DNA from 4 places in the Pseudoalteromonas sp. OF7H-1 genome. Region 4 is predicted to be linked to each of the others. Evidence: predicted binding sites of a transcription regulator. Region 4 holds the regulator's gene; each other region holds the start of a gene.
What was found. Region 4 encodes MetJ, which represses methionine synthesis genes. Its sites were predicted from a motif close to TAGACGTCTAGACGTCTA; they were not measured.

Region 1: a site for MetJ is predicted at 3,330-3,347, ahead of metK (methionine adenosyltransferase). Genes of this name have one in related genera too.
Region 2: a site for MetJ is predicted at 1,200-1,217, ahead of metA (homoserine O-succinyltransferase). Genes of this name have one in related genera too.
Region 3: a site for MetJ is predicted at 3,128-3,145, ahead of metE (5-methyltetrahydropteroyltriglutamate--homocysteine S-methyltransferase). Genes of this name have one in related genera too.

The regions. Positions count from the first base shown of each region.
Region 1 covers NZ_JAKRFX010000001.1:3,876-9,116, reverse strand. The annotation lists gene MHN30_RS00035 (methyl-accepting chemotaxis protein) at 1-1,077, shown strand, start outside; gene tkt (transketolase) at 1,194-3,188, opposite strand; gene metK (methionine adenosyltransferase) at 3,449-4,600, shown strand; gene MHN30_RS00020 (HDOD domain-containing protein) at 4,662-5,241, opposite strand, start outside.
Region 2 covers NZ_JAKRFX010000002.1:84,211-89,451, reverse strand. The annotation lists gene MHN30_RS02645 (homocysteine S-methyltransferase family protein) at 1-201, opposite strand, end outside; gene metA (homoserine O-succinyltransferase) at 191-1,138, opposite strand; gene MHN30_RS02635 (DMT family transporter) at 1,316-2,206, shown strand; gene MHN30_RS02630 (Ig-like domain-containing protein) at 2,253-2,984, opposite strand; gene MHN30_RS02625 (tetratricopeptide repeat protein) at 3,235-4,842, shown strand; gene MHN30_RS02620 (hypothetical protein) at 4,888-5,241, opposite strand, start outside.
Region 3 covers NZ_JAKRFX010000001.1:441,894-447,134, reverse strand. The annotation lists gene MHN30_RS02010 (EAL domain-containing protein) at 1-592, shown strand, start outside; gene metE (5-methyltetrahydropteroyltriglutamate--homocysteine S-methyltransferase) at 651-2,927, opposite strand; gene MHN30_RS02000 (LysR substrate-binding domain-containing protein) at 3,218-4,105, shown strand; gene MHN30_RS01995 (ElyC/SanA/YdcF family protein) at 4,207-4,971, shown strand; gene MHN30_RS01990 (hypothetical protein) at 5,117-5,241, shown strand, end outside.
Region 4 covers NZ_JAKRFX010000003.1:408,476-413,716, reverse strand. The annotation lists gene MHN30_RS06005 (malic enzyme-like NAD(P)-binding protein) at 404-1,645, shown strand; gene metJ (met regulon transcriptional regulator MetJ) at 1,727-2,047, opposite strand; gene metB (cystathionine gamma-synthase) at 2,392-3,612, shown strand; gene metL (bifunctional aspartate kinase/homoserine dehydrogenase II) at 3,617-5,241, shown strand, end outside.

The DNA of each region.
Region 1 (5,241 bases), on a different contig from region 4:
GATGTAGGCACAGCAAACCTATGGACTTGGATCGGGATGATAGTAGCAACGCTAATGGCAGTCGGCGTAGCTTACATTACCGTTAGCCGTATCACAAAACCACTATCGGAAGTAAACCGAGTTTTAAACATTGTCGCCAGTGGCGATATGACACAGCGCTTAGATGACACTGCAAAAGATGAGTTTGGTGAATTATCTAGAAGCTGTAACACCCTAATCTCTAGCTTACGTGAACTTATCACTGGCATTATTTCTCGTTCGACACAGCTTGCTGCAGCGTCCGAAGAAACATCGACTATCACTACAGAATCCAGCCAAGCAATTAAGAATCAGCAGGCACAAGTAGAGCAAGCAGCTACCGCTACCACTGAGATGAGTAGCACCTCTCACGGTGTTAGTAACAGCGCGCATCAAGCATTACAAGAAATTAAAAATGCTGATAAAGAAGCTGAGCGTGTTAAAGGCATTTCACATGAGAACAAACACACTATTGAGCAACTCGCAAGGGAAGTGGATGAAGCCTCTCGCGTGATTAACAAACTACACCAAGACAGCGCTTCGATAGGCAGTATTTTGGATGTTATCCGTGGCATTGCCGAGCAAACTAACCTCCTTGCACTAAACGCTGCAATCGAAGCTGCGCGTGCTGGTGAACAGGGTCGTGGCTTCGCAGTAGTAGCAGACGAAGTGCGCTCGCTCGCAAGTAAGACTCAAGAGTCAACTCAAGAAATTCAAGCAATGATTGAATCCTTACAAGCAGGTGCCGAAGAAGCGGTAGGCGCGATGTCGAAAGGCAAACAGCAGGCGGAGTCGTGCGTAACTCAGAGCGATCTTGCTAATGAAGCATTAAACTCTATCACTGCAGCCGTTTCTCAGGCCCATGATGTGAGTGAAGAGATTGCAAACGCGGCGAATGAGCAACAACAAGTAGCACAGGAAATTAGTGAACGTTTGGAATCGATTGTAACAATCGCAGAGCAAACGGCTGAAGGCGCGAGCCAAACCTCAATCTCTAGTTCTGAGGTTGCTAAACTCGCCGAAGAGTTACGCTTATCGGTAGAACAGTTTAAGGTTTAGCTATCTAACCTGAGCTTTGAGCAGGAAACAGTCTCAAAGCTTTAGGTGGTTTAGCAAAACCGCTAAGCATAAAAAAACCCATGCATGGCATGGGTTTTTTTGTTTCTTTTCTTTGATTATGCAAACAATGCGTTTGCCTTCTCAACGATATTTTCTACCGTAAAGCCAAATAGCTTGAATAGCTCATCAGCAGGCGCTGACTCACCAAACGTTGTCATACCAACGATAGCACCATTTAGGCCTACATATTTGTACCAGAAGTCCTCAATACCCGCTTCGATAGCGACGCGACGCGTTACTGAGCTTGGTAGTACGCTTTCTTTGTATGCTGGAGATTGCGCATCAAAAATGTCCGTTGAAGGCATAGACACAACACGTACCTTTTTACCTTCTGCACGAAGCTTATCCGCAGACTCAACTGCAAGTTGCACTTCAGAGCCGGTTGCAATAAGGATGATTTCAGGCTCACCATCACAAGATAGAACATAACCACCTTGCTTAATCGCTGCAACCTGCTCAGCGGTACGAGGCTGCTGCGCAAGACCTTGACGGGTAAATACAAGTGCAGATGGACCATCAGCGCGTTCAACCGCTTGCTGCCAAGCAACTGCTGACTCAACTTGGTCACATGGACGCCAGCTCGCTAGGTTTGGCGTAGTGCGTAAGTTCGCCATTTGTTCTACAGGTTGGTGTGTTGGACCATCTTCACCAAGACCGATTGAATCATGAGTATACACAAAGATGCTTCTTTGCTTCATCAATGCAGCCATACGTACGGCATTACGCGCGTATTCCATAAACATTAGGAATGTCGCACCATAAGGGATAAAGCCTCTGTGCAGTGCAATACCATTCATGATGGCAGACATACCAAATTCACGCACACCGTAGAAAATGTAGTTACCCGCAGCATCTTCTGCCGTTAAGCCTTTAGATTGATCCCAAAGTGTTAAGTTAGAACCCGCAAGGTCAGCAGAGCCACCCATAAACTCAGGTAGAATTGGGCCATAGGCATTCAATGCATTTTGTGATGCTTTACGAGTTGCTGGGTTTGCAGGATTCGCTTGAAGCTCTGCGATATAGGTTTCTGTTTTCTCAGACCAGTCTGCTGGAAGCTCGCCTTTCATGCGACGCTCAAATTCAGCAGCAAGCTCAGGATAATGCATTTGGTATTCAGTGAACTTAATCAACCAGTCACTTTGTTGATTTTGACCACGTGCTGTTGCGTCCCATTTCGCGTACACATCTTCTGGTATTTCAAATGCACCGTGTTCCCAACCAAGGAATTCACGTGCTGCTTTGATTTCATCATCACCTAGCGGTGCACCGTGACAATCATGGCTACCAGATTTATTTGGTGAACCATAACCGATAACCGTTTTACAACAAATAAGGGTTGGCTTGTCAGACTCTGCTTGCGCCGCTTCGATTGCCGCTTTAATCGCATCGCTATCGTGACCATCAACACCGGCGATAACATGCCAGCCATAAGACTCAAAGCGTTTTGGTGTATCGTCGCTAAACCAACCTTCAACTTCACCGTCGATTGAAATACCGTTGTCATCCCAAAATGCAATCAGTTTGCCAAGACCAAGGGTACCCGCAAGTGAACAAGCTTCGTGTGAGATACCTTCCATCAAACAACCATCACCTAAAAATGCATAGGTATAGTGATTAACGATGTCGTAATCTTCACGGTTAAACTGTGCAGCCAATGCTTTTTCAGCAATCGCCATACCTACCGCATTAGTAATACCCTGACCTAATGGGCCAGTAGTAGTTTCAATACCTGGCGCATAACCATATTCTGGGTGGCCTGGTGTTTTTGAGTGTAGCTGACGGAAATTTTTGATGTCGTCAATTGATAAGTCATAACCCGACAAATGCAACAATGAATAAATTAACATCGAGCCGTGACCGTTTGATAATACGAAGCGATCTCTGTCGAACCACTCAGGATTACTTGGGTTGTGCTTTAAAAAATCGCGCCAAAGTACTTCTGCGATGTCCGCCATGCCCATAGGGGCTCCTGGGTGGCCAGACTTGGCCTTTTGTACAGCGTCCATGGAAAGAACGCGAATTGCATTAGCAAGTTCTTTGCGAGATGGCATGAATTCTCCTACCTTTAAATGTGTTTCGCGGGGGTTTGAGCCCATTCTTACTTATTTATATGGCTAACTGCAACGGCAAAGGCCATAAAAAAACGGGTACAGACGGACTTTTTCCGACCATTAAAAAAGTTTGCACAATTTTGGACGTCTAGGCGTAAAATAACTAGTCAATGCCTAGGTTTTTTGGTTAGAATACGCCCCTTAATTTTTCGCGCTGTCCCTGATGTTTGTGAAGCGCAATATTTGTGAGCATAAATACAATGGCTAAACATTTATTTACTTCTGAATCTGTTTCTGAGGGCCATCCAGATAAAATCGCCGATCAGATCTCTGATGCGGTTCTAGATGCCATCCTTGAGCAAGATCCAAAAGCACGTGTTGCGTGTGAAACTTACGTTAAAACCGGTATGGTTATGGTTGGTGGTGAAATCACAACTAGCGCTTGGGTTGATATCGAGGAATTAACTCGTAAGACCGTGCGTGAAATTGGTTACACACACTCTGACATGGGCTTTGACGCTGATTCATGTGCAATCCTTAACACCATTGGTAAGCAATCACCTGATATCAACCAAGGTGTTGACCGTTCTCGTCCAGAAGAACAAGGTGCTGGTGACCAAGGCCTAATGTTTGGTTACGCGTGTAACGAAACTGACGTACTTATGCCTGCGCCTATCACATACTCACACCGTTTAGTTCAGCGCCAAGCGCAAGTTCGTAAAGACGGCACGCTACCTTGGTTACGTCCAGACGCTAAGTCTCAGGTAACATTCGCGTACGAAAACGGTAAAGCAGTAGGTATCGACGCAGTCGTATTATCTACACAACACTGTGATTCTGTATCACAAGCTGACCTTGTAGAAGCTGTGATGGAAACGATCATCAAGCCTACATTACCTGCAGAGCTTATCACAGAAGCGACTAAGTTCTTCATCAACCCAACTGGCCGTTTCGTTATCGGTGGTCCTATGGGTGACTGTGGTCTAACTGGTCGTAAAATCATCGTAGATACATACGGCGGTATGGCTCGTCACGGTGGTGGTGCATTCTCTGGTAAAGATCCATCAAAAGTTGACCGTTCTGCAGCTTACGCAGCGCGCTACGTTGCGAAGAACATTGTTGCCGCTGGCCTTGCTGACAAGTGTGAGATCCAAGTGTCTTACGCAATCGGTGTTGCTGAACCTACTTCTATCAGTGTAGAAACTTTCGGTACAGCCAAGCTTGATGAGTCGCGTTTAATCGAACTTATCCGCGCGCACTTCGACTTACGTCCTTACGGTCTAATCACTATGCTAGACCTTGAGCGTCCAATTTATCAGCCTACTGCTGCTTACGGCCACTTTGGTCGTGAAGAGTTCCCTTGGGAAGCAACAGATAAAGCTGACGCACTACGTGCAGCTGCAGGCCTATAACCCCTGCTGAAAAAGTAAAAAAGGCGCCAAGTGCGCCTTTTTTAATGCCCATAGATAACCCCTACCCGATAAATACCTCGTCGACATCATCTTTTAAGTTTTGATACTCATCATCATGAAGATTAAGCTCAATCATCACCTTGTCTTTAAATAGATACCAATCCGCTGCGCTTCTAAAATGTTTTGCTTCGAAACAGAGGTTTTCAGCCAGTTTAAGTGCCGCAAAGGTTTGCACATGTTGTGCATTTTTTTGCTCTTCAAGATAGCTAACGTCATGGTGGCGCAAAATCATCTGGCATATTTCTTTGGGTAAGTGCCAAGACGTCGCAAGAAAGTAACCTATCACAGTGTGAGGCACTGGATACTTTTGCTGCTCGTAGTAAATCAATGTTTGCTCAGGCCGCTCTATAGACTGTTTTATTACTTCAGCGTAGTCTGGATATTTTACGGCCATTGCTGGGATCCCGGCATCGTGAAAGAGTCCGAGCAGCTGCAAATTCTCTAGGGGTAATGATGCTTTTAAATGATGTCCAACCACCATTGCTGCTTTTGAGATATCCGCAGCATTATCCCAAAACTGCTGCAGTGAAATACAGCACTTTGACTGCTCAAACGCATTTTTAAGCAAATACCCAGTCACT
Region 2 (5,241 bases), on a different contig from region 4:
CGTCAAACTTAGCAGATCGTTGTTGCCTTTGATAAGGACATGCCAATCTTTAAAGCGCTCACCGCGATAGTCTTCTTCTTCTAATTTGTGCTTTTGGATCATGGTTCCCATTGCACCATCTAAGATCAGAATACGTTGCTGCATCGCTTGCTTAAGCTGCTCTGCTATTTGCTCACCGTTTACGGCTACATTATTCGGCATAATTGTTAGTCCTTACATCTTGGCTAACTAAGTTAATATCATAAGGTGTGGTTTGGTAAACATAGTAGTTTAACCAATTTGAGAATAACAAGAATGCATGGCTTTGCCATGTCTTAGATGGACGTTTGCTGGTGTCATTCTCAGGAAAATAGTTCTCAGGCTGCGGTGCGTTGGCCATTTTTTCACAATCGCGAAGGTATTCTTTTTGTAGCGTATCGGCGTCGTATTCAGGATGACCGGTAATGTATACTTGGCTACCTGAGTGATTTTTAATTAAGTAAGCGCCCACTTTTTCAGAGCCTGCTAACACCACTAGATCTTTACACCCGTTAATTTTGTCGATGTCGATATGACCATAACGTGAGTGTGGCACCAAAAACTCATCATCAAAGCCGCGAGTGAGCGCCCCGTGATCAAAATAACAGTGGTGCTTAAATACGCCACACAGTTTGTCATTTTTGAGTGCTCGCTTTAACCCATAATGGTGATACAAACCGGCATGTGCGGCCCAACAAGAAAACAGGGTTGAAGTAACATGGTGCTCAGCCCAATCAAAAAACGCCTGTAATTCCTGCCAATACACCACATCGTCATATTCAAGATGCGCCAGCGGCGCACCGGTGACTATCAAAGCATCATAGTTTTGATCTTTCACATCCGAAAAATAGCGGTAAAACATATCTAGATGCTGCTCTGAGTTTTCAGAGCTGCGGTGGGTGTCTAGTCGCAACAAATCAACATTCACCTGCAAAGGGGTATTTGCCAGTAATCGGATAAATTGCACCTCAGTCTCCACCTTATTCGGCATCAAGTTTAATATCGCGAGCCGCATTGGGCGGATCTCTTGCGTTGATGCACGACTTTGTGGCATCACGAACACATTTTCATGACGCAATTGGGCAATGGCTGGGAGTTCGTCGGTGACGGTGATTGGCATGCGCTGCTCCAGACTAATCGAATGGCATTATTATGGACAAAAACTGGAAAATTTCAACCTCTAGATGTATGGACGTCTAAACATTTGTGATAATAATTTGATGTCTCACCTCTCACTGATTATTTCAATTTATGTATACTTGCCATCATATAAATAAACACAAGAAACTTGATATTTATGATTGGTATTGGCGAAGCGGCAGCGATTGCGGCGGCTGGGGTATGGGCTGGCTCAACCATACTGTATAAACGATTTAGCCATCACCTTAGTCCATTTGAGTTGAACGTTAGCAAAGGCGTCATCGCTTCTGCTTTGATGATCTTGTGTTTGCTCATCGCAGGTGATGCTATGTATCCGACCTTACTCTCGAGCTGGGGCTGGCTGATAGCCAGTGGGATACTGGGCATAGCGATTGGTGACAGCGCTTACTTTGCCGCACTCAGAAATATAGGCCCTGCTCGCACTTTGGTTATTGAAAGTCTTGCACCTGCCATCGCGGGGATCTTAAACATTGTGCTCCTTGGTGTTTATCTCAGCGCATCCGCTTGGCTCGGCATTGCAGTGACGACCGTTGGTGTGATGTTGGCGATTAAGCCAAGTAGAAGCCAGCCGGTATTAGACAAAAAACATTATCTCTTGGGAGTCTGTTTTGCACTCACGGCTGCCATTTGCCAAGCGGCGGGTATGGTACTGTCCAAAGGTGCGCTAAATAACGAAAGCATTAGTAGTCTGTGGGCGGCACTTATCCGCTTAGGGTCCGGCACCCTATTTGTGGCCTTTATTGTTGTTTATTTGAAATCACAAAGCCTGTTTAAAGCACTCACACTTAAACAAATCGACAGTAAAAACTGGTTATTCGTTGCAGTGTTTTTTGGCACCTTTATTGGCCTTTGGCTACAGTTGATTTCCGTTAATCATACTGATCCCGCTATCGCACAAACCATCTTTGCAACGGCACCGCTCATGGTCATGACGATTGGACTACTGCGCAGAGAAGCTATTACTAAGTCTATGATGTTTGGAGGCCTAATTGCTTTGGCTGGAGTATTTTTATTGCTAAAAGGATAGCCAATATACACACTTAATATGTGTGCATATTGACCTGAGTTTGGGGTTAATTTGCTACCGAAATAGAAACTGTCGCTGGCGCGCTTGTAATATCATAAAGGTTGTTACCCTTAATGCGATATTGGAACGAATCCTGGCCAATGAACCCTGCTTTTGGTGTGTAGGTAATGGAATAGTCACTGTTAACAGATACTGTACCGTTAGCTGGTGAGCTAAAAATCTCAACACCATAATAATATGGTACGCCACTATCGTTATCTTTAACGTACACATCAACAGATTGACCAGCAAAGGTTTGTGCCGAGTCATCACTCGGATACACATCGTAATTACCACCAAACGCTTGGTCTAAGCTAACTCTGATCTCTCCCCACTCCGATGTTTCTCCAGCGGGATTAACAATGCGAAAAGCAATCGTATCTATCTTTTGGTTACCGTTGTCTTCGCCTGAAAAATAAAGCACCTTACCCTTAAATTTAACCCAACGTCTGTCTAATGTGTTGTATGCAACCGCCTGACCGTATGTAGTGTAAACTTTGTCATAAAAGCCAATTTGATCGTAGCTTTTGCTACTATCCAATTGAATACGTAGCTCACTATTTGGATAATTTGGATCAGTCACGTTACCATCGGCAAAGATATTAAATTCCTCTTGGATGTTTAATCCAGCATTGTACTCAAATATGGCTTTATCAAGCTGAGGAGCGGCACTCACTAATGGTGCAAATAACGCGACACCGACGCTAAGTGACTTTAGCCACATTGTATTTAACTTCATTTTTATTTCCTTATGGATTGATTTCCAGCTTCTTCAGCTGGGCCTTAATTAGCAACAAGACCATACCAAAAACACATTCAACTAACAATATTAACAAATCGAGACTTGGTCGTACTGGCAAAGTTAAACAACAGCAGCTAGACAGCAACAAAATACAAAAAATAGTCCACCTGAGATTTATTAAAGGCAGACACGACTTTTTGTTACCACTATATTAATATGTAAAAACAATGTATCTAGACTAATATTTATGCCTTTGCTTTTAGCTTTACTGCTCGTTGTGTTACCGGCGCATGGTTCAGAATGCCCAAGTGCTAATAATGCTAACCTCACAAGCCAAATTTTGTCTTGTAAGCAACATCTTGAAACGCTTGAACCCAACGGTGCTCAAGCTTTTGATGCACATCTTGAGCTTGTGAGCTTGTATCGTCGAGCGGGTGACATAAAGCTCAGCAATCAAATACTGGATGAGTTGATGGCATGGAAGTTAACCACACTTCAGCGCTTTCAGGTGTTAAGACAAAGTGGTATTAATCGTTACCGCCAGCGCAATTATATTCAAGCGCTGGAGAGCTTCCACGAAGCGCAAACGCTTGCGGCTAAGTTGCAACAAAACGAACTCCTGGGTAAATCGGCAAACGATTTAGCTAATGCTTATCAGGCACTCGGAGATCTAGATACCGCCCTTACTTTATTTTTAGAAAGCTACCAAATAGCGAAAGCAACAAATAACCAGCAAAGACAAGCGATCACACTTAATAATTTAGGGAATGTGTCGAGGGATATTAATCAGTTGGATGATGCCATTCTCTCATTTCGTCAAGCCCATGCGCTCCACCAACAAGCCGGCGACCAGGTCAAAGCGAACCACACCTTGCTAAGCATAGCGGAAGTCTTCTACAAAAAGCGCGACTACAACAAAGCAATTGAAATCATTGAAGATTTACTTCAACCTTTGACACAAAGTGGCGCCTATACCCAATTGTCTCGAGCCTATTTATTATTGGCCGAAATTGCCATTGCTCAAAATCATATCGCTCAGGCACAACAGCAACTTGCTTCATTTAAACGTACTCGGCAACTAATTCAACACGGTAAAGTGGATCAGCGAGCACTGCTTATTGAAGCCAAACTCAAGCAGCTTGAGGGCGATAACCTAACAGCACAAACGATACTTAAACAGGGGCTTGAAGCGCATAATCAGCAAAATAGTCAGCTTACGGAGTTATTTTACATTGCCTTATTGCAGTCCCAACTACAAACACACGCTTATAAAGAAGCGGTAGAGACCGCACAGCGTTATAATGACATGCTTAAAACTAGTCGTGTACAAAGTGAAAACCTTTATCAATTTCGCCTTCAAAGCGCTAACGTCTTGGCCGCGCCTAAGCACCAAACAGAGACAAGTATTTTGTCTCATGTACTCGTCGGGTTTATCGCATTTGTAGTGGGTGTGCTGGTTACTTACAGCTTTGCTCGCTATACCGCCCGCACGGGTACTAATGGATTGCACGGTGGACATATGAGCATTGACGAACAGGCCGCTAGACAATTGATGGTTGAAGTAATGACACTCACTTTGACGCTTTGGGAGCAAGGTAGTGGCAAAACTCGTGTCGAATTAGCGGAAGAAAGCAAAGTGTGGAAAGTGAATATCGATGATGGTCGCTTACGAGTGCGTACTCTTGAACGCTATCTAAATATCAAAACGCTGCCCAAAAAGCCGCGTATTCGAAATATTGTTACCACGGCACAATATGTACTCACTCAATGCCAAGACGCTAATTTCGATACAGCACCTCTTTGTGAAAAAGTTGCACAACTGGAGCAAATCTTAGCGTGCTCCAACGCTACTTGATGTCTACAACAAAGGGGCTTTCGCCCCTTCTGGTATTAACAGGCCCTAATTAACCGTGGCGGTCTCACATAAATAACATGCTAAGGTCACGCCCATACCGGCCTCATACTCTTGATGATGACGGTCTCCTTTGAATTCAAAAGGCCCTTCAAAGCGTGGATACACTGCCATATCAGGTTTTAAGCTATTACTAAAGCCTTTCATATTTTGATGTAGAGATTGACACATTTTATTACCCATATCATAAGCAAGCCGCCAATCATCAAACTGGCCACAATCTAGTTGTGGTGTAATGCGACCAGAAATACTTTGCTTAGGACTGGTGCAAACGTTACTTCCTTCACTGTGTAAATATTTAAAGGTCCCAGCTGTTAATGTCATTTTACCTAGCAGAATCGT
Region 3 (5,241 bases), on a different contig from region 4:
TGCAGAGCAAACCGGACAGATCATTGAGCTTGACTTACATTTGTTGGAATTGGCTGCCAAACAACTCAAACGTTGGAAAGCGCAAAAGCTGCCGAAGACTCGTGTTACCGTAAATGTGTCATCGCGACATTTCGCAAGCTTAGAGTTCGTTGATACAATTCAGCAACTTTATCATCATTATGAGCTTACACCTGGCTCTTTATGTTTGGAAATCACAGAATCTGGATTGATAGCAAACCTCGCCCTCGCAACCAAAATTATTCAAGGATTAGAATCCCTTGGAGTGAAGCTTTATCTTGACGACTTTGGCACTGGTTACTCTGCTTTAGGTTATTTGCACCAGCTCCCCATTCATGTGCTTAAAATTGATAAGAGCTTTATTGACCAACTAACTGAAAGAGAAAACCCGCTAGTTGATGCGATTTTGAAACTTGCACAATCACTTAACCTGACCGTTGTCGCTGAAGGTATCGAGCTCGAAACCCAGTGGCAGCTATTAAAGCAAAAAGGTTGTCAGTTTGGCCAAGGTTATATTGTTTCTAAACCACTCGCCGCAGATCAAGCGATGGCATTTTTACTGAGTAGAAACTAGATACACTCGCCACATATTTCATTTTATATAAACAATGAAATATGTGGGCTGGTTTAGATTAACTTTCCCCTAATTCGCTTCTAAGCTCCTTGGTTGCTGTCACCATATTCTCAAGTGCAGCTCGGGTTTCTGGCCATGCTCGGGTTTTTAGCCCACAATCTGGATTCACCCATAATCTTTCTACTGGGATTTTCTTCGCTGCTTTGTGAATTAAGTCTTTTATCCATGCCACCTCAGGGACGTTTGGCGTGTGAATATCATACACACCAGGCCCGATGTCATTGGGGTAGTCAAAGTCTTCAAAGGCGTCGAGTAAGGTCATATTTGAACGTGACGTTTCAATTGTGATCACGTCCGCATCCATATCCGCTATGGCGGCGATAATATCGTTAAAATCCGAATAACACATATGCGTATGGATCTGTGTTTCGTCATTCACACCACTTGCTGATACCCTAAACGCATACGCCGCCCACGCTAAGTAGGTTTGCCACTGACTGGCTTTGAGTGGCATCCCCTCTCTAAAAGCAGGTTCATCGATTTGGATCACCTTAATCCCTGCATTTTGCAAATCTACCACTTCATCTCTCAGTGCTAATGCAATTTGATTCGCGATGCTCGGCTTGTCTAAGTCATCTCTGACAAACGACCAAAATAAAATAGTCACAGGTCCTGTTAGCATGCCCTTCATCGGTTTTTTGGTTAAGCTCTGTGCATAACTCGTCCAATTAACTGTCATTGGTGCCGCACGCGAGACATCCCCCCAAACCACAGGGGGCTTAACACAGCGCGAACCATAACTTTGCACCCAACCAAACTGAGTAAAGGCAAAACCTTCGAGTAATTCACCAAAGTACTCAACCATATCATTGCGCTCTGCTTCGCCATGAACCAGCACATCTAAGTTAAGCGCTTCTTGTTCTTCAACGGCATAACGGATCTCCGCTTCCATCTGGCTTTGATAAGCATCAGCACTCAACGTACCCGCTTTATAATCACGTCGCGCCTTACGAATAGCCTGGGTTTGTGGGAAGGAGCCTATCGTTGTGGTTGGCAATAAGGGTAAATTTAGCGACTGTGCTTGTTTTTTAATTCTGGTTGCGAATTCACTATTGCGTTGGCCGTCTTTTGCTGTAAGCGCTGAAACACGCTGCTGCACCTCATTATTATTCACGCGAGTAGAAGTTAAACGCGCTTTTACAGGCTTAGAATATTCGACCAACTGGGTAATATCACGCTGCTCCAATGCATTTTTCAATAATGCCAGCTCTTGCCCTTTTTGTTTGGCAAATGCGAGCCAAGACTTTAACTCACCATCAAGCTTTTGCTCTTGATCTAAGTCGACTGGCGTATGTAATAATGAGCATGAAGGAGCGAGCCAGAGATTATCACCGCGACGTTCATGAACCAGAGCAAGTTGCTGATATACACCTTCAAGATCCGAGCGCCAAATGTTACGACCATTCACAACCCCAAGAGACAGTACGCTATCTTGCCCAACTACTGTTTCTAACGCAGCCAAGTCGTAGTTTGCCGTTACACAGTCAAAATGCACGCCTTCTACGGGGTAAGACTGGATATCTTCAACATGCGCTTGTATGGAGTCAAAATAACTGGCCAACAACACTTTTACTCCTTGGCCGCTCAACGCATCAAAACTCCGGCGCAGCGCGTTGCGATAAGCATCGTCGATTTCCAATGCTAAAATAGGTTCATCAATTTGTACCCACTCAACGCCTTGCTCTGCAAGCTTGCCGAGTACCTGCTGATATACAATCAATAACTTATCTAATAAAGCCAATTTATCAAACTCTTGACCAACGCATTTAGCTAAGTAGAGATAGGTTACCGGGCCGACCAATACGGGCTTTGCTTGGTAGCCAAGTAATTGTGCTTCTTCTACTTGAGTAAACAACTCCGTCCAAGTCAGGGAGAATTCTTGCGTTTGTGTTAACTCAGGGACGATGTAATGATAATTGGTGTTGAACCATTTCGTCATTTCACTTGCGGCACACGCACAGCCGCTAGGTGCTCGACCTCTGCCCATCCTAAACAAAGTATCAAGATTTACCGACTCATCATTTTTGTGACGACTGGGAATAGCGCCGACAAGTAATGAAGTATTCAACACGTGATCATACCAAGCAAAATCGCCTACAGGGAGAAGGTCAACACCAGCGTCAGCTTGCAATGCCCAGTTTTCTGCACGAATGCGCTTTCCTTCCGCGATTAAGTCGACTTGCGTTAAGTCGCCTGACCAATAGCGTTCTACTGCAAATTTAAGTTCACGCTTTTTGCCTACGCGTGGAAAACCCAAGTTATGTGTTAATGCCATGATTTCAATTCCATCTAGATGTTTAGATGTCTGAAATATAATTCTCATGCTCAAAAACAACAATTGATGCTTTCTCAGATTTCATATGAATAAAATTAAATTGTAATTTTTTGCAAAATTTTTACAGAAGTAGTGACAACGCTGTCATTTTTAGTGTTATAGTGGATTTGTGAATTTTTGAACAATTCACCGTAGGTATTTAGACGTCTAGACATTGATAATAACTAAATAGAATCGTAATATTGAGTAATGCTGAGATTTGCTCACTTCAAATATGAGAATTGTTGATAATGATTGATATAAAGCACCTAAAGACTATCTCCACCTTGAAAGAAACTGGTTCTCTTGTGAATACAGCACGAGAGCTATTCCTGACTCAATCTGCTTTATCACATCAGATCAAAGATCTTGAGAGCAAACTCGACTGCCAACTCTTTGAGCGCAAAACGCAGCCAGTACGTTTTACCCCTCAAGGGATGTTATTATTGGAACTTGCCAACGATGTTTTGCCTAAAGTTGAAGCAACAAAGTGCCGTTTGAAGGAAAGCCTTAATCAGCCTATCTCGCAACTCAGATTAAGCGTGGAATGTCATGCTTGTTTTCACTGGTTGCTTCCAACAATTAAAGAATTCAATACCTTTTGGCCTGACATTAAAGTCGATTACGAACGTGGCTTTAGCTACGACGCGATTCCTGACCTTATTGAAGATGAGCTGGACTTAGTGCTTACCTCAGACATTCGCGAACCAGAGCAACTGGAATACGCGCACCTATTTGACTTTAAGTTAAAGTTAATCGTTGCACCAGATCACGAATTGGCCAAGAAGGCCTATGTCACAGCACTCGACCTAAAAGATGAAACCATCATTTCTTACCCTATTCCTCGCGAGCGTCAGGACATATTTAAGCACTTTATTCAAAATGCACGCTTTGACGGCACGTTAAAAACCGTCGATCAAGGTTTATTAATCTTCCAACTGGTGAGCGCAGGTATGGGGGTTGCAGCATTACCGGACTGGTTAGTGACACCTTATGAGAGCCAAGGGCTAATTAAATCGATTCCTCTAGGCGCACTTGGGCTAAATCGTCCAATGTATTTAGCAATGAAGAAAAGCATGAAAGATAACCCTGTTTATCGTCATTTCCTCAATACTTGCCGAAAAACCACTGCAAGATAGATGACTGGGCTCTTTTTTGAGCCCTAACTGTTAGACATTTCTACAACTCCCATCTCATGCTAGCATTGCGTTAGGCTTATCTTAATCTAGGACATGTTTAAATGTTTGAAGTCAAAAAGGTTATCGGTCAACTTATGATGCCGTTACCATTATCTTTAGTGGTGCTTATGGGGCTTATGCTTTTTATCGCCAAAACGCGTAAAGGGCCTTACATCGCAAGCTGGTTCGTCTTACTCACGACATGGGCGTTATCGACTCCTTATGTCGCACAACATATTATTGAGTGGGATACAGGCGCTCTCGCCGCATTCAATCCAAGCAAGCACAACAATATAGATAAAATCGTGGTACTTGGCTGTGATTTATACCCAGATAAATCTCTCCCCAGCAACGCCCAACTTGGCAGCTGCGGTCTAGCCAGATTAGTTGAAGGCGTAAGACTTGCTAATATTTACCCAAAGGCCCAGCTGTATGTCTCAGGTTACGGCTATGGCCATGCAACAAGCGCGGGACTCATGGCAAGAACCGCACAGAGCCTAGGTATTTCCACTACACGTATTAAGCAAAACCCCAATGCCAAAGACACCGCGGACGAAGCAAAAATGCTAGCACCTTTACTAGTCGATTATGACGTCGTATTGGTCACATCGGCTTCGCACATACAGCGAGCAAAAAACCTATTTGAAGCACAAGGCATAGAAGTGTTCGCTGCACCGACGGAGTTCTATAACTTCAAGCAATACCCACTGAGCAGACAATTTATTCCGAACCATAAGGCCTTAGAAGTAGTCACTCGGATTTGGCATGAACAGCTTGGTAGTATGTGGATCACGATCCGTCGTGTTATTGACCCCGAGGCACTTTAAGCGCCGAAAAAGGCACCAAAATCAGGCTAAAGTTCGATAAATTAGCGCTGAAAAACGTAAAAAATTGAAAATTTGCGCAAATATGGGTATAAATAGAGTTTAATCTTAACCCGCGTATCCGCGTACAACACGACTAGGATCTACGATGAGTAAACTAGATAAAACTGAAGTACTAAGCGCTTTCGAAGCTGCGTACGAAGCTGCACATGGCAAAAAGCCTGAGATCACTGCAAAGCCAGGTTGGTATAGCATCGATGGTGGCAAAAACAT
Region 4 (5,241 bases):
TCTTATTGTTTTTATAGTTGGTGTACATTTGTGCTAATTTTATACATTTTGTGCTGGTTTTAGCGTCTTGTTTTTTAAGTTTTAGTCATTTTATTTGTGAAATATTTCTTAAAATTGAGCTTATCTTCTCGGAAAAGTATAGAAAATGCCGTGCTAGTGGATAGACCTGATTTTACTTGAATAATGAGCAAAACTCGGTATTGTGTGAATACGGTCGATTAACTATATGTCCTATTGACATACCGCGACAGCAAAGCACATACGCTTGTTGAGTGGTTGAATGTCGTCGCTCATATAGTTAATCGCACTGTGTGTTGCTGTAACCAGCTAGCTAGGTTGCCAACATTCAGAATGCGAACGTTTACCACACTCTCACATTAACTTCGTAGGAAAATATCGCGCCATGACAGACTTTCGTCAACAAGCTCTAGATTATCACGAGAAGCCCGTTCCAGGTAAAATCAGTGTTGAACTCACTAAACCTGCCGAGACCGTAAAAGACTTAGCACTTGCATACAGCCCAGGTGTTGCAGAGCCAGTACGTGAAATCGCGGCTGATCCGGCGAATGCATACCGTTACACGGGTAAAGGAAATATGGTTGCGGTGATCAGTAATGGTACGGCAATTCTTGGCTTAGGTAACTTAGGTCCTTTGGCGTCAAAGCCTGTTATGGAAGGTAAGGCGCTATTATTTAAGCGTTTTGCGGGCCTTGATTCAATCGATATCGAAGTTAAGCACAACACCACCGAAGACTTCATTAATACTGTGGCAAATATCGCAGACACATTTGGTGGCATTAACCTTGAAGATATTAAAGCGCCAGAGTGTTTTGAAATTGAGCGCGCGCTAATTGAACGCTGTGACGTTCCTGTATTCCATGATGATCAGCACGGCACTGCAATTGTAACCGCTGCGGGTATGCTGAATGCGTTGGAAATCCAGGGTAAAGATATTCATGATGCGATTATTGTGTGTCTTGGCGCGGGTGCAGCCGCTATTGCTTGTATGGAATTACTGATCAAATGCGGTGCTCAACGTGAGCACATCTATATGCTGGACAGAAAAGGCGTGATCCATACTCGTCGTGATGACCTAAATGAATACAAAGAGCTGTTTGCAAACAACACGGATAAGCGTACGTTACAAGACGTGATTGCAGATGCGGACGTATTTGTTGGTGTTTCTGGCCCAGACTTACTTTCTGCTGAGGATCTAAAGCTAATGGCTGACAAGCCAGTGGTATTTGCTTGTTCTAACCCAGATCCAGAGATCAGCCCTGAGGTTGCACACGGTGCACGTAATGATTTGATCATGGCGACAGGTCGCTCAGATTATCCAAACCAAGTAAATAACGTGCTGTGTTTCCCGTTTATCTTCCGTGGTGCGCTTGATGTACGTGCAACCGCTATCAATGACGAGATGAAGATTGCAGCGGTTGAAGCAATTAGAACGATTGCGAAAGAGCCTGTGCCTGCTGAAGTGTTAAAAGCGGCTGATGTGGATAGTCTTGAGTTTGGTCCTGAGTACATTATTCCAAAACCAATGGATCCGCGTTTGTTACCTCGTATCGCAAAAGCGGTAGCGGTAGCTGCAATTGAATCAGGTGTGGCACAAATCGATATGCCAGCTGGATATATGGAATAGTACCATTGGTATTATCCAAATGAAAAAAGCCTCGATTGAGGCTTTTTTTGTGTCTGTATGTCCACAGAGAAAGAGTAGTTATCACTCTTCGTTTATTTCTGGGATCTCCAAACCGCGCTCTTCCATTATTTGTCTTACCTCTAACGGAATACGCTCTGGGTTATCTTTTCTCAAGTCTTCATCGCTCGGCAGTGGCTGACCTGTGAAGGCATGTAGAAACGCCTCACATAAAAGCTCACTGTTCGTGGCATGACGTAAGTTATTCACTTGGCGACGTGTACGCTCATCAGTTAGCACTTTGAGTACATTCAGAGGTATGCTCACCGTGATCTTTTTTACTTGCTCTGCTTTCTTACCGTGTTCTGCATATGGGTGAATATACTCACCGTTCCATTTTGCCATAATTGTGTACTTGCCTCAGTTACATCAATGCCAATATGACTGGGTTCTGGTCTACATTATTCACCAACCGCATGAATATAGGGATAACCTTACGAATTAAAGATAAATCCCAAACTCAAATAGATGAATAAACTAATCCGCCATAGCGAGATAGAAGAATCTCTGCCATAGTTTTCAATAACTCAGTCGTATTAGCAACGCCTAGAGTGGCGAAATTTTATCGGTTTAAAAAAGATAGTCAAATACTAGTTATTTAGCCATTTAGCAGTATAAATGTTTTGACTTCTAGTTTCTGTTGTTCTAACCTTTTAGACGTCTAAACATCCAACTATCTAGGTGACCTTATGAGTCAAGTTAACAAATCGACGGTTGCAGTGCGTCATGGTATAGAAGCTGATAAAGCACATGGGGCAGTAGTGCCACCGCTTTACCTTTCTACCACCTATTCTTTTGCCGATTTTGATACCAAACGCGACTACGATTATGGCCGCAGTGGTAACTTTAATCGTGATGTGCTTGCACAGGCACTTACCGAACTTGAAGGTGGTGCTCGTGGCATTATTACCGCGACTGGCATGGCTGCCGTTCACCTAGTAACTCAGCTACTTAACCATGACGATACGCTGGTTATTCCACATGACTGTTATGGTGGTAGCTATCGCTTGTTTACATCGCTTGCTAAGCGTGGATTGCTCAAATTAGCCGTCTTGGATCTCACACAATCAGAAAGTCTTGCACAGCTGCAGCAGATCAAACCTAAATTAGTTTGGATTGAAACACCAAGTAACCCAATATTAAGGCTAACGGATATAGAAGCTGTCGTAAATGCAGCACACGCTGTGGGGGCTTTGGTCGCCGCCGACAATACCTTCTTGTCTCCGGCACTACAAAATCCCATTGCTTTTGGCGTAGATGTAGTCGTGCATTCAACTACTAAATATATCAATGGTCATTCTGATGTCGTGGGGGGGGCGGTGATCGCGCGTACACAGGAGTTGGGTGATGAGTTAGCTTGGTGGGCGAATAATATCGGTATTACCGGTGCACCTTTTGATAGTTACCTTACTCTACGTGGACTGCGCACCTTAAACGTGCGTTTACGCCAACATCAAGAAAATGCTCAGCTTATTGCGGAGTATTTAGAAAAGTCGCCGTATGTTAGCCAAGTTTATTACCCTGGCCTTGAGTCGCATCCTCAACACGAACTTGCGAAAAAACAACAGCTCGGCTTTGGTGGCATGGTGAGCTTTGATATCAAAGGCGATCTGCAAACATCAGCGAAGTTTTTAACGTCTCTAACGCACTTTTCATTGGCAGAATCTTTAGGTGGGGTTGAGAGTCTTATTTGCCATCCAGCGACGATGACACACGCAGGTATGGATCCGCAAGCGCGTTTAGAAGCGGGAGTGGGCGACACGTTGATTCGTATTTCTGTAGGCATTGAAGATGCACAGGATCTCATTGCAGATCTGGAATCAGGATTTGCATGTATTGATGAAAGTCAGGCGAGTGATGATGCTAAGTCATTCAAATTAACGCCTGCACATACAGTAGCGTTGTGGTGAGTAAATGGCAAAAGTAGTACATAAGTTTGGTGGTTCGAGTTTAAGCTCGCCAGAGCGTTATCAGGCGGTTGCCAAGATAGTGTTAGAGCAATGTCAGCTAGGTGACAGTGTTGTGGTTTCTGCTGCAGGAAAAACAACGAATACCCTAGTGAAGTTATGGCAAAGCTTTGAGCAGCAAGATGTTCGCGCATTCAACGATGTCTTGTTACAAGTTGAAAATCATCAACGTGAATTAATTGATGCCTTGTTTGTAGGTGAACAACACAGTGTGTTACTCAAACAGCTTGTCAATGAGCTGCAAGCAATCGCTTTAGGGCGAGAAGAGCAACATCTTCACTACGCGAGTTTACTTGCACATGGAGAGCTATGGTCGGCTCGTATATTAGCAAACTACCTAAGCTCTCAAGGTGTTGAAGCCAAAGCTATCGACGCTCGTAGGTTATTTGTACAACAAGAGGGGGTGTTACTACACGCCCATAACAAAGAAGCGTGCTATCGCGCCATTGATGATCACGCTATCTATATCGTTACCGGTTTTATTGCTGCAAATGCACAAGGTGAAACGGTGACCTTAGGCCGAAATGGCAGTGACTATAGCGCAACTTTGTTGGCAAGTTATCTTGATGCGGCTCAAGTATCAATTTGGACGGATACAACTGGTGTGTTCAGCACAGATCCACGTAAAGTCGCTAATGCCATAAAATACACTAAAGTATGTCGTGGCCAAGCTGAATTACTCGCACGATTAGGTAATCCGGTACTGCATGCAAAAACGCTGTCTCCACTTAAAGATACCGACATAAAACTACAAGTTCGTAGCAGCTTTGATGCCGATGCGCTTGGCACTGAGATAGTAAAGGCAGGCTATAGCAAAGAGAAGCGCTTTATTACCACTTTTGGACAACTTGACCTGTTACGTGTTGAACAGTTAAAAAGTGGAGAAGTGAAACAGCTAAGCCAGCTTATCCAGCATAGCATCCATCATTTTGTTAAAGGTGGAGAGGCACACTTACTGGTGCCATCTGAGTTTAGCCATGTTGTGATCAAAGCGCTGGATTCGCGAGCCAATATTATTGAGTCGCAAGTACAAGGCTTTGCTATTGTTGCCCCAAGTCAGGATATTGCTGGGTTGCATCAGCAAGCTCTGGAATTATTGGACGAACATGCGATTGTCACCCGTTTTGTGCTGCAAGAGCGTCATTACAGCTTAGTGTTAACCGATCAAGCTATTGATAGCGATCTACTTGCTATATTGCACGAACGTTTGGTGAATAAAGGCAGGGAGCTTGCTGTGATAGTGGCGGGTGTTGGCAATGTGGGTGAAGTGTTCATCGAACAATGCAAAAACCAAGTCGCTAAGCTGAGTGAGCACTTTGATCTTAAGTTGGTTGGCTTACTGCGTTCTAAGCAAATGTTGTTCTGTCCAAGCGGGTTGAATTTAGCATCGTGGCAACAGCAATGGCAAAATGAGGCCATCGAATACAATGAAGCAGAGCTATTCACTCGTATTAAAGAGCTAGATTACGAGCATAAAGTGGTGGTCGATATTACTGCGAGCGAGCGTTTCAGTGAGTTGTATCCGCTGTTTGTTGAACATGACTGCCATTTGATCAGCGCCAATAAATATGC